Linked DNA regions of Desulfopila inferna. The protein of the gene in region 1 interacts with the protein of each later gene in a pairwise test. Links are inferred from orthologs where the notes say so. Each region holds a gene or a part of one and is shown on either strand. Other genes may lie near its edges. The genes, in order: JWG88_RS19575 and kdsB.

Region 1 (6,404 bases):
TTTTTTTAGCCCCCGCCGTTATTCTCTGCAGATACTCATTCGCCTTGCCGTCCAGTTGATCTGCATAATTGTGCAGAAGGGAGCTGAAGCCGACTAAGGCGCGCAATGGAGCACGCAGGTCATGGGAGAGGGAATAGGAGAAGGCCTCAAGTTCACGGTTGACAGTGGCGAGCTCTTCGGTTTGGCGCTCAAGTGCCTTTTGGGTATTTACCTGCTTTGTAATATTCCGCGCTATTTGCGCTGCACCGAAAACCTTGCCATGCTCATCGCGCAGCGGATACGTGCGTATATCGTAGATCTGTTCATTTTCAGCTGGGCCGAATGATTCGGTAGTGCTGAACGATTTACCTTCAAGAGCCGGGCGCCATACTGCTTCCGTCTTGCGCTTATCTTCTGGCCAGGGGATAAGCATTTCCATCGTGCTCATTCCCACCTCGATGTGCACCCCAAACAACTTGTTCATTTCTCGACAATAGGCCTCATTGACGAATAAATATCGAAACTCGAGGTCCTGTGCGGCAATCAGATCGTCTGTTCCCAGCGCCATTTCCTGCAACAGAGAGGACGTCTTATGCAATTCTTCTTCAGTATGCTTGCGTTCTTTTATTTCCTGTTTTAATAGTTCATTTGTATTTTTTAGTTCGAAAGTTCGTGTATCCAGACGGTCAGCAAAATTTTCTTTCAGTATAATAAGCTCTCTAGTGGATTTATTTGTGTACTGTGCTGTTCTAAATGAAAGTATAGCAAAAAGAGTAACCATAGCAGCCATAGCTAGATGAATCATATCAAAAATGATGACGAACCTTACGATTATGGGAGCTAAAGCAGGTATGATAAAAGCGAGAAAAACAGGCATGATTGGAGAAAAAACAGCCACTGCGCCCGCTGTCATGCCTGCGAGTGTAAAAGCAATAAATACTTGGTGTGCTAATGATTGTACCGGAAAAAGAAAGATTGCGGTCGAACCCCACAAAATGCCAGATATGCCTAGGCCAAAAAATAACAGCAGTCCCCATAGGCGCATATTTTTTTCTTCTTTTTTTATCCTTAGAAAATATGAATTTAGAAAAAGTCTCACTAAGGATACAAGAGAGAGTGTCAAAAACCATGAAACCAATAACCAGTGCGATATCTGGTGCCACAGAACTAATAATAATATTGCCGAATTAATGAGGGTAGCAAGAATGCCAGTGTTAGATCGTTCGTATATTTGTGTTAATAAAATAGGATAAAGGCGCTCATCAAATTGGGAATATTTTTGTTTTGAATGGCTCATGTATTAAGCATATTCTATTTAGGAAAAACATTTCAAGGAGACAATAAACTACGGAAAAGCCGCCGGGTGTTTGTGTCCCTTTCAATGTGATTGTTGGGAAAAAACTTAAAATATCTATCTTACAGAGACCTTCTTAAAATCTTGATTTGTTTCTTTTTCTGGTTCTACTCTATAAAGGTTCAGGGATGGAAATATCGCCCTGCGCGGAGAAGATCGCCCCGACGGTTTTGTCGGAATCTATGGTGATGGTCACGGTGGTATCGATGCCCTGCAGGCGCTATCCTCCCCGCAGGTATGTCGCCGCTTGCTTCTGCCCAAGGCCAAAAAAGGGGACCCATCCTGGCAAAAGAATATTCCATGAGGGGGCGTGGTATGGGAAGAAGAGAGATACTACTATGGTTCGCGCTGTTGTATAACACTCCGGTTTCTTTTTACCACTAACAGTAGACACCTAAAACTGGAGCTCTATTTCCGTTACACAAGGTGATCTTTGGTAATCTAAAGTTTCGAGTTGCTCCATTTCTGATCAATTCTCTGTTTAGCCGATCCTACCCTCACAGGAAAAATCTCAATGTGAGGATATCTGCTACCCTTTAATGTTTCCCCTACGAACCTATGCTTCTGGATCGATAAACCCCAACTGTTTGACAGCCCATGAGTGCATCATCTCTAAAATAGGAAATGCGCTTTGACCAAGTTCGGTCAAGCTATATTCAACCCGTGGTGGTACTTCCGGATATACAGTTCGTAATATCAGTCCGTCTTTTTCCAACTCTTTTAATTGTTGAGTCAGCATTTTCTGACTGACTCCCGGCACTATTCTCTCCAACTCGTTGTAACGTTTAGTCCCTTCATTTAGATGCCAAAGCATCAGGCACTTCCATTTTCCACTCAATAGAGCCATGGAAACTTCAACCGGGCAGTGGTATTGCTTTTCGTTCCAGCTAATCATAATATCGTGTAACCCTCAAAAAAAATTGATCATAGAACCGGCTAATTCAGACAATTCAAACCAATTGGTTCGTGTCGAACAAAATAGTGCCTTCTTGTTACTCTATTTCCTATTGCTATAGTGTCACTGTACCAACGATAACATCTGAACAACAATAAAATATATAGGAGCACTAAAATGACATATCCAAGAACTTTTTCTCATATCGGATTATCTGTGACTGACCTTGACAAAGCGGTAGAATTCTACACCAAGGTACTCGGTTGGTACGTAATTATGCCACCAACTGAGATAGCATCAGATGACTCTGCAATTGGGATAATGTGCGATGACGTTTTCGGTAAAGGCTGGGGAAGCTTTAAGATTGCCCACCTTTCAACAGGCGACAAAATCGGCGTTGAAATTTTTGAATTTAAAAACGCAGAACAACGTGAAAACAACTTTGAATATTGGAAAACTGGTGTATTTCACTTCTGTGTGCAGGATCCTGACGTTGAAGGACTGGCTGCTAAAATTGTAAAAAATGGCGGCAAACAGAGAATGCCGGTAAGAGAGTACTACCCAGGGGAAAAACCATATCGAATGGTTTACTGTGAAGATCCATTCGGGAATCTTATCGAGATTTACTCCCACAGCTATGAGTTGACCTACTCTGCAGGAGCATATCAAGACAAGCTGTAACTTTTACAGCCATCAGCGTGGCAACCGACCTTCGTCTTAAAAACAGTAGTAGTAGAGAGTGATAATGTATATCGACTTTGAAAGATTATGGGAGCCCGTACTAATAACAAAATAGTATTGGTAGCTGAGGGCTCTGATGGTTCATACCAGGAACAAGCTGAACTTGTTTATATTAAGGCATATTCAGTTTTGCCATAAGGTATTTTTTCTTGCAATCAGTACTGATTGCAGGAAAAATTCAATAGGATACCATGTGTAAAGGTCGACTTTCAGTTTTTAGAAAAATAAAATGAACCCTTTAACCGCCCTGAATTGCATCCATAACAAATGGGTGGATGTGTTTTCATAAGATAATTATCAAACATCCATAGACGACCGGTCTATTAGGTGTTACAGTATTTTCCATGAAGAAAGATACCAAAGAAACTCGTCAGCACATTTTAGATACCGGCTATAAGCTCATTGTAAGCAAAGGTTTCTCTAGCGTGGGATTGACAGAAATTCTCCAATCTGCAGGAGTACCTAAGGGTTCTTTTTACTATTATTTTAAGTCTAAAGAACAGTTTGGTGAAGAAATTATTAGTAATTACTTCAGAGAATATCTTGTTGCTCTTGATAATATTTTTCAACTACGAGGCAGTTCTGCTTACAATCGTCTGATGGAATATTGGCAACGCTGGATTGAAACGCAATCTGATTCATGTGTTGATCAAAAGTGTTTGGTTGTCAAATTGAGTGCCGAGGTGGCGGATCTTTCTGAACCGATGCGTGTCGCTTTGCTGAACGGGTCTTCTCAAGTCGTTCAAAGAATAGCACAGTGCATTGAAGCAGGCATGGATGATGGCTCAATAGTAAAGAGCAATTCAGCCGTAACTGCTGATTTTCTCTATAACATGTGGCTAGGGGCAACGCTGATGAGCAAATTGCAGCGTAACGCAGATGGTCTGCAACAGGCCATGCGAATAACCACATCAATTTTGAATAACAATACAGTGACATAAATCGTAGCCAACAATCTTTTTGGTGGATTATCTTTGCGAGTCTCACTAGACGACTGGTCGACTATTAAGGCGAGGCAATGAATTAAACCAATTGATAATACCGACTACCTCATACAAAAATATACAATTTCAAAAAGGTGAAAAGACTATGGGACAAAATGAAAATATAAATCGACGGATTGTGCTTGCTTCCCGCCCGAAAGGTGCACCATCTCAAGACAATTTTCGGTTAGAAGAAATTGCAATACCAATGACGGGAGAAGGAGAGGTCTTGTTGCGGAGTATCTACCTATCACTTGATCCTTATATGCGCGGCCGGATGAGTGATGCGCCATCTTACGCTCCGCCTGTAGATGTCAATTCCGTAATGGTTGGTGCTACTGTCTGTCAAATTGAAGATTCCCGAAACCCCAATTTTGAGAGAGGCGAATGGGTTTTGGCCTACAGCGGTTGGCAGCTCTATTCAGTGTCGGATGGTTCTGATCTCACTAAGTTGGGTAAAAATCCAGAAAAGCCATCGTTTGCTCTAGGAATTTTGGGAATGCCTGGGTTTACAGCTTATATGGGGTTGTTAGACATTGGTAAACCAAAGCCAGGTGACACCCTGGTGGTAGCTGCAGCGACTGGTCCGGTTGGTGCAACTGTCGGACAGATAGGCAAGTTAAAAGGTTGTCGTGCGGTCGGCGTTGCCGGTGGGCCTGAAAAATGCCGCTATGCCAAAGAAACGCTTGGTTTTGACGAGTGTCTTGATCACAAAGATCCAGATTTTGCCGATATGCTTAAACAGGCTTGCCCTGATGGCATTGACATCTATTATGAGAATGTTGGCGGAAAAGTATTTGATGGGGTTTTACCATTGCTGAATGTCGGTGCAAGAATTCCAGTCTGCGGCCTTGTCTCAAGATATAATGCAACCAAGCTCCCGGATGGCCCTGATCGTTTATCACTTCTCATGGGGACAATTTTAGTCAAACGCATCAAAGTGCAGGGTTTTATCATCTTTGACGATTATGGTCATCGCTACGATGAATTCGCACGAGACATGACAGAAATGCTGGGAACCGGGAAAATACACTACCGGGAACAGATTGTTGAAGGCTTAGAGAGTGCTCCGCAAGCATTTATGGGCCTACTGGAAGGTAAAAATTTTGGCAAACTTGTGATCAAAGTAAATAACGAGCTGTAAAAAAAATACTATAGGTGAATTGATGAAAATTTTAATGGTTCTTACATCACATGATAAACTGGGCGATACAGGTTTAAAGACCGGTTTCTGGTTAGAAGAATTTGCTTCACCATACTTCGTCTTTAAAGACCAGTCTTTTGAAGTTACATTGGCATCCCCGCAAGGAGGACAGCCCCCGCTCGACCCCAAAAGTGATGAGCCTGACTTCCAGACAGCGGCTACAGCTCGTTTTCGAAAAGATGAGCAGGCCCAAAAGGCTCTTGCCAACACCCTCCGTTTAGATTCGATCAAGTCAGAAGATTTTGATGCCGTTTTTTACCCTGGTGGTCACGGGCCGCTTTGGGATTTGGCTGAAGATAAGCATTCTATTTCTCTGATTGAGGAGTTTCACCAGAAAGGCAAACCGCTGGGACTTGTCTGTCATGCCCCCGGAGTTCTACGCCATGCTAAAAATGCCCAAAAAGAACATTTAGTTAAAGGGAAAAAAGTAACCGGGTTCAGCAATACTGAAGAAGAAGCTGTTCAGCTGACCAACGTTGTTCCTTTTCTAGTGGAAGATATGCTCAAACAAAATGAGGGAGTGTACTGCAAAGGTGAAGATTGGGGGAATTATGTGGTGATTGACGAAAACCTGGTAACTGGCCAGAACCCGGCATCCTCAGAAGCTGCTGCTTTAGGCATTGTTGAACTTCTCAGCCGTTAACAGTTTTACCGTGGAGCTATTAATAAGGAGGATATGGTCACCATGACTTCCTCCTTAATGTGTCGTTTCAAAAATATCTTGGAACATTAACTGACCTTAAGAGGTCTTCACTTTGATTGAAGTTAACTTTGCAAACCCCAGGCAACTATATTTTATAAAAGGAAAAAAATGACAGGACTCTTTGAAACAACAGAACTCAACGGAATGAAGTTAAAAAACCGTTTTGTAAGATCTGCAACCTATGAAGCAATGGCGGGACTGGACGGAACGGTGCAAGATCAGCTATGTGGCTATATGGAGCAACTCAGCCGTGGTGAGGTCGGCCTTATCATTACTGGTCACGCTCACGTTACAAGGGAAGGACAAGCAGGTCCAGGGCAGATGGGCATCTATTCTGATGCAATGGTTGACGGCCTAAGACGGATTACGTCGATCGTTCACGAAAATGGCGGAGTTATTGCCGTGCAGCTTGCCCATGCCGGAAAAAATGGCATAGGAACAAATGATTATGCAGCTCTTGGACCTTCAGATGTACTTGAAGCTGGTGTTAAAAAAGCTTCCGCAATGACAGTTGACGACATCAAAAGAACGGTAATCGCTTTTGG
Region 2 (6,477 bases), on another replicon or contig:
ATGCCGGATCCCCGATTTGAGGAACAGGTTATCTATATTTGTGCCCATAGCGAAGATGGAGCTATGGGACTGACAATCAACAAGCCCAACAATATGTTCTCCCTAGCGGAAATACTTACCAGCGCCAACCTGCCGATCCCCGAGAATGAACTGCCCCCTGTCTATATCGGTGGACCTGTTGAGCTTGAGTCGGCGTTTATTTTATTCACCTCCGATTATAGGACGGAATATCAACTTGAAGTAACACCGACGACTTTTCTCTCAAGGGAAACTAAAATTCTTGAGGATATAGCTCATGGGAAAGGTCCGGAAAAGTATCTGTTTTTACTGGGATATGCCGGATGGGGCCCCGGACAGCTTGAGAATGAACTGTTAGCTGATGGCTGGCTTACCGTTCCCGGCAACGATATGATAATTTTTGATACCCCTGATGAGGAAAAATGGCGTGCTGCCGCCATGCTATATGGCATCGATATTTCGGTATTCGGAGATGTCATCGGCAGAGCCTGACAGCAAATCCTTCTTAATCTCTCCTTTTACGCTTTAATCCCAGATGTTCACTAAAGCTCTTGTGGTGAAAATCCTTTGCAGATAACCCGAGGCAGGTTGCGGTTAAGTCCTGGCCATATAAGGTCCCACTGAACTTTCAGATGGGTTTGAGAAAAATTCCACAAGTCAGGGCAGGAGATCTGTCTTTCCCCAAGTCGGAATTTATGCCCGTACGGGTGCTTATCGTGATACTCTCATTGTTGAAAAATCTGATTGATGGTAAGCTCCTTTTCTTTGCACTTCTGCCTATCCCAGGCAAATCTTTTAGACAGCAAATCATTACTATCAAGAGAACAATCATGGATAACGTATTTCTTTGCAGCCGCTGTGGATTTTGCTGCCAAGGTGAAACTACAGTGTCATTAAACGAGAAAGATCAGGAAAATATGCTGTTTTTTCTTGAAACAACACGCGAAGAAGCCTTGAAAAAATATTGGAGGCTAACTGACGGAGAGGTACAGATGAAAACCGTCAACGGACACTGTATCTTTTTTGAGAACGGCTGCACTATTCATCAGGCAAGACCATGGCGATGTCGTGAATGGCCGCTGGTGAAGGCTATTCTGATTGACAGAAACAACCTTGAGTCCATCAGCTCTTCATGTCCAGGGCTAAACAGGGAAGCATCATATACCGATATCTGCCGCATCATAGAAGATGGCGGTTGTCTGGGCAGTAGTACTTCGGATAAGAAGGAGGATTTACGTAGTGAAATATGAGATTCTCCTACTTGGAAAAACAAAATTATCGTTTATTTCTGAAGGAGTAAATGATTACAGCAAACGACTGCAGCATTATTCTCAGGTCGAGCTTAGGACTTTAAAAGCCAAAAAGATTCAAGGCAGCGACGAGCAGATAAGGGAGAAAGAAGGGGAAATACTTCTGGCAAATATTTCTTCTTCTACCTTTCCTGTGGTGCTTGACGCTCAGGGAAAACAGTTTAGTTCAACAGAATTCAGCACCATAATTGATCATTGGGAAGGAACTGGAATCAGGCATGTCACCTTCATTATAGGCGGGCCGTTGGGACTGGCTGAAAAGGTACTGCAGCGTGCCGAACTTGTTATTTCGCTGTCAAAGATGACGTTCACTCATGATATGGTCCGGCTTTTTTTGCTTGAACAGCTCTACAGGGCACATACCATCAAATGCGGGGAAAAATATCACAAATGATGGCGTCGTAAAAAGCCCGATCTCCGGCGTTGCAGGTTTTTGGCAGGCCTCCGACATACTACCTGTATAGTCGGAGAACTGCCAAAAACACTGCGCCTTGTATCTCGAACTTTTTATCTAGCCATCTGACATCGTGGCGACTTTTTACGGATTATCACAAATGATTTTTAGGTGGTAGTAAATAGACGTCGAAACGGCCGCTCTTCATCAAAATCCGGTGAGATGGTTTCGGAACTGGGCTGATGGGCTCGGCATTTTTGGGTCGTTTGACCACGACTCTGTTGTCTGCAGTCTGCAGCGCCGTTAAAAAAAGCTCCCTGCTGTCAATATCACCGCCCACTATCTCTCTGAGCATCCTCATTTCCTTTTTATTCAGTGCTCCTCCTTTTACGGTTTCCGGATACATTGGATCGACAAACACCGTATCGGCCCGACTAAGATGCGGCAAAATTTCTGTTGAATTTCCCTCCATAAGTCTCAGGTTGTTACCAATAATTTTCTGGAACCGCCAATCTTCCACAGCACGCCGAATACCGTCGTGCAGCAGGGCGTGCACCACCGGATTTCTTTCAATTAACAGAACCGAACATCCTAACCAGGCCAAGGTGATTCCATCCATTCCCATACCCGCCGTGGTGTCGATAATCGAAGGTCGCTTACCCGATTTGATGCCGACAGCCTTGCACAGGGGGTCCTTGATGGAAGTTGTCAGCAAACGCTGATGGATAGAGCCGCTCGGGAAAAGGTCAATATAGACGGGCTTTTCTTTCTGTGTGGTGCAGCCAGGATTATGTTGAAGCTCAAGTCGAATATCTGTATATACAAGGTGATATTTACAGCGGTTCTCGTGGCTCTCTTGGAGAGGAAGACCCAGTTTTTCTGCAAGAGCAGCTGCCTTTTCTCTCTGTCGAGGGAATCTGCTTGCAAGTACAATGCATAATGTATTTTGAGACATGAGTATATTCTGAATTTACCGATGAAGACAGCTTGGTGAGTTCCTGGAAAAATGAAAAATATCACGGGTACAATAAAAATGGAATCAAATATTGAAGTAGTGGCAATTATTCCCGCCAGATATAAGTCAAATCGTTTCGAAGGCAAACCTTTGGCTTCGATTTGCGGGAAACCAATGATTCAGCACGTGGTTGAAAGGGCTAAAAAGGTAAAGTTATTATCCCGAATCGTCGTGGCGACAGATGATATTCGCATCGGGGAATGTGTCGAATCATTTGGCGGGGAATTTGTGCTTACCAGGGATGATCATGTTTCCGGAACCGACCGCCTTGCCGAGGCTGCGGAAAAAATCGGAATTTCCGAGCACGATATTGTAGTGAATATACAGGGGGATCAGCCCCTTTTTCCTGAAGAAATTGTCGAACAGGTTGCCCGGCCATTACTCGATGATCCGGCCTTGCCGATGTCAACTTTGATGTATAAGATTATACGGAAAGAAGAGATAAATGATCCCAACCATGTAAAGACTGTCTTCGACAGAGATAATTATGCTCTCTATTTCTCCCGCGCTCCCATACCATTTCAACGGAATCCCGAAGACACCGAGACTCCTACCTACTATAAGCATCTCGGCTTCTATGCCTACAGAAAAGGTTTTCTGCTCTCCTTTGTGGCATTGCCGGAAGGGGAATGGGAACGTTTTGAGAAATTAGAACAACTGCGTGCACTGGAGTTCGGGTATCGGATCAGGGTTACCTTGACCGAGCATGATTCCATTGAAGTGGATACAGTGGAGGATCTCAAACGAGTCGAAGCTTTTCTCAAGTTCCACATGGAAAAGTAAGTGAAGGTAGCGTAGTAAAAAGCCCGATCTCCGGCGTTGCAGGTTTTTGGCAGGCATTTGACATACTACTTGTATAGTCGGAGACCTGCCAATAACATATATAGAATCTTTTATCTAGCCATCTCTCATCGTGGACTTTTTGCGAAATTATAATGGAAGGCATATGAAAAAAAATGGTAAGGCGGAACTGGAAGAATATGTGGAAAAATTATCCCGTCCATTTCTCTCTCCGCTTGATTTGCTCCCCCATTCGGATTTCAGAGAGAAATGTATTGATCTGGTTTTAAATGGAATTCCCGGAAATTTTGATCACTCAATCATCGCAGACTTTCATGAACTCCGGCGGTATCTGGTCGAGAGCGAAGTAGGTGATGTTCGCGTTGTCGTTTTCGGCGGCGGAACGGGACTTTCCAACATAATAGGCGGAGACAGCCGGAGAAGCTCCTGGCCCAGGGAACCATTTGCCGGTCTGAAGGAGATCTTCCCCCGGACACAATCGATAGTCTGCGTCACCGATGATGGCGGCTCTACCGGCGAACTGATCAAGGATCTTCCCATAATAGCCCTGGGGGATATCCGTCATGTCCTCCTATCTTCAATTCAACTGCAGCTCCTGCAAAAAAGATACAGCATTACCTTGCAGGAGGCTCAGGATGCAGTTGACGGTCTGGCGTCTATTCTTAATTTCAGATTCCTGGCAAATGAGATTACCAGGGACAAGGTGACAGCTGTCTGCCAAAATCCAGAAATCCGTTTGCCATCTCAGCTGGAAAGCTATATTGCCCACCTCGTTGACACGCTTTTTTCGGACAATCGTTTATCCGGTACCCTCTCCCGGTCTCATTGCCTGGGGAATCTCCTCTTAGTTGCAGCTATTTATGCAAAGATAGAGAAGGAATGTGATAACAGCAGACTCGAAAATGACAGAAGAGTGGCCAACACGGCATTATATGCCGGGATTGATGAATTTTCGTACAGAATCGGCACAGTGGAGAGAGCCGTGCTGCCCTGCACTACGACACCGTCCCAACTCCGGATCTGTTATACCAATGGCGTTCAGGTGACGGGTGAGTCCAAATCAGGGGATGCCGAACGTGGATTCCCCGTTGACCGGGTGGTTGTCGACTTTTCTGATACCATTCATGTCCCGCCGCAGATTTTTAAAGACATCGAGGCGGCCGACATTATTATCATGGCCCCGGGCAGCCTTTATAGTTCCATCATTCCAATTTTTCAGGTTCCTGGAATCGCAGAGGCGGTCAGAAGAAATAAACCGGCGCGAAAGCTTTTGATCTCTAATCTCTGGGTTCAGGCCGGGGAAACCGATATCGCTATTTCCGACCCCGAGCGAAAGTTTTATGTATCGGATATGATCAGGGCCTATGAACGAAACATTCCCGGCGGCACCAGAGATCTTTTTCATGAAGTTTTTTGCCTGTCTTTAAAAGATGTTCCCGCCTCGGTAATCCAGAATTATACCCTTGAGGGAAAAATCCCCATTTATCTGGATAGACATATTGTCTGTGACCAGGGATATCTGCCAATCGAGTGCGGAATATATTCCAAAAAAGCGCTGGCGGAGAGAGGTGTTATACAGCATGATCCGGAAATTCTGGCACAAGCGGTCAAAACCGTTTTTATTGCTTCACGACTGCAGAAAAAACCGGATTGCTCGGTGGAGGAGGCGGATTCGTCCTCTACCGAGATTGAACCTCAGTATGTGCAGACCAGAAATGTTATGTATCCTTCACGGAAATACCGGGTGCTGGAATCCTTTATTCAGAATCTGCCCATCTCCTTTTCACCTGCGGAACAAAAAACCGAATCTTTCAATGCCTTACGTAGCCGCATTATCGATATTATCTGGAAACATCAGGATATTTCCTTAGATCACCTGGTGTTCATTCGCGGTATTGTCTGTATTGCCAAGGAAAAATGGCGAAGAGAGCAGATTTGGGACAAGGTGTTTTCTTTTTTTGATCCTGAGGATGGATATATTAAAATTCGATCAGATCTGATCTCCGATTTTCGCAAGCTTGAAGTCGGGATCCTCATAGCCATCGGACAATCTCTTCTGGGTAATTACGCTAAAGAAAAAAGGGTCGAGGAAGTTACTGTCGATGGTGTTACGGTAGGTAAGATATATCATCTGCACGTTCGCGGGATCTCCGAGATTGAAGCTTTTTTTACTTCTGAAGAAATTGACCGCTATCTCCATTTTGCCAAGATGATCGAAACAAGCAAAAATGATCACCATTTTACCCGGTTGATCAATGGGAATGACGGCTTCACTCCTCCCGGTGTACTGATGGGGCTTACCTATGCCTGGTACCTTGATAACAGGCTCGCCTCTCATATAGAATACAAAATGGCTCTGATGAAAATCGGCAGGTCCGATCTCATTCCGGAACAGCAGAAGATGCTGGAACGACGCAATTCCATGGTCGATTTTTTCAGAGAAGTGGTATTTTCAGGATAACTGACCAGGGAATCACCAAGATTCGGACACCGTAGGTTGAATTCCGGAATGTTTCCACTGCAACATCCTATTTTTTCTTATGCATCATCAGGAAAATCCCGACGATAAACATCGGAAGTCCGACAAGCGGCTGATGGTTGTGCAGCAAAATCAATGATAATATGGCGAGCAACAGGCCGATAATGACTTTATTCATAAGGACGACCTGAATATATCGCCAAAGCCGGTGGTGGGATTAGCACTGCTCACAGATGTCCCTCCAGGTAGTCTTCAGTTTTTTTTGAGATACAGGCAGGGCGGTTTTCAGCTCCGGTGAGAACACAGCTATGCGCATCTCATGTACCATGCGTTCGTAAATCCGCATTTTTTCTTTACAATGGTCTGAGAGATCCTTTTCCTTTTCCTGCAAAGTTGCCAGATTTTGTGCGTGAGGAGCAATCATTTCAGCCTTTTTCATATCCTTAGCCAAGTCGGAGTG

Evidence for each region.
Region 2: the proteins of JWG88_RS19575 (region 1) and kdsB interact in binary tests that used the Escherichia coli proteins (3 or more experiments, as listed by UniProt). The link is inferred for Desulfopila inferna from one-to-one orthologs.

What each region holds. Positions count from the first base shown.
Region 1 is NZ_JAFFQE010000009.1:216,983-223,386, forward strand. The notes cover bases 2,409-5,111. They hold JWG88_RS19575 (TetR/AcrR family transcriptional regulator), read left to right. Parts: upstream 2,409-3,313; coding sequence 3,314-3,910; downstream 3,911-5,111. Other genes in these bases: JWG88_RS19570 (lactoylglutathione lyase family protein), read left to right, coding at 2,409-2,909; curA (NADPH-dependent curcumin/dihydrocurcumin reductase), read left to right, coding at 4,059-5,096. In the rest of the region: JWG88_RS19560 (sensor histidine kinase), read right to left, coding at 1-1,276; JWG88_RS19565 (winged helix-turn-helix transcriptional regulator), read right to left, coding at 1,890-2,228; more of JWG88_RS19570, read left to right, coding at 2,406-2,408; JWG88_RS19585 (type 1 glutamine amidotransferase domain-containing protein), read left to right, coding at 5,119-5,799; JWG88_RS19590 (oxidoreductase), read left to right, coding at 5,968-6,404. UniProt on the Escherichia coli protein: Involved in response to both electrophiles and reactive chlorine species (RCS). Represses the transcription of the nemRA-gloA operon by binding to the NemR box.
Region 2 is NZ_JAFFQE010000001.1:172,541-179,017, forward strand. The notes cover bases 1,849-4,624. They hold kdsB (3-deoxy-manno-octulosonate cytidylyltransferase), read left to right. Parts: upstream 1,849-2,728; coding sequence 2,729-3,520; downstream 3,521-4,624. Other genes in these bases: JWG88_RS00705 (class I SAM-dependent methyltransferase), read right to left, coding at 1,877-2,677; JWG88_RS00715 (gluconeogenesis factor YvcK family protein), read left to right, coding at 3,684-4,624. Outside these bases: JWG88_RS00690 (YqgE/AlgH family protein), read left to right, coding at 1-510; JWG88_RS00695 (YkgJ family cysteine cluster protein), read left to right, coding at 657-1,268; JWG88_RS00700 (23S rRNA (pseudouridine(1915)-N(3))-methyltransferase RlmH), read left to right, coding at 1,258-1,722; more of JWG88_RS00715, read left to right, coding at 4,625-5,999; JWG88_RS21805 (hypothetical protein), read right to left, coding at 6,067-6,195; ATP-dependent RNA helicase HrpA, read right to left, coding at 6,235-6,477. UniProt on the Escherichia coli protein: Activates KDO (a required 8-carbon sugar) for incorporation into bacterial lipopolysaccharide in Gram-negative bacteria.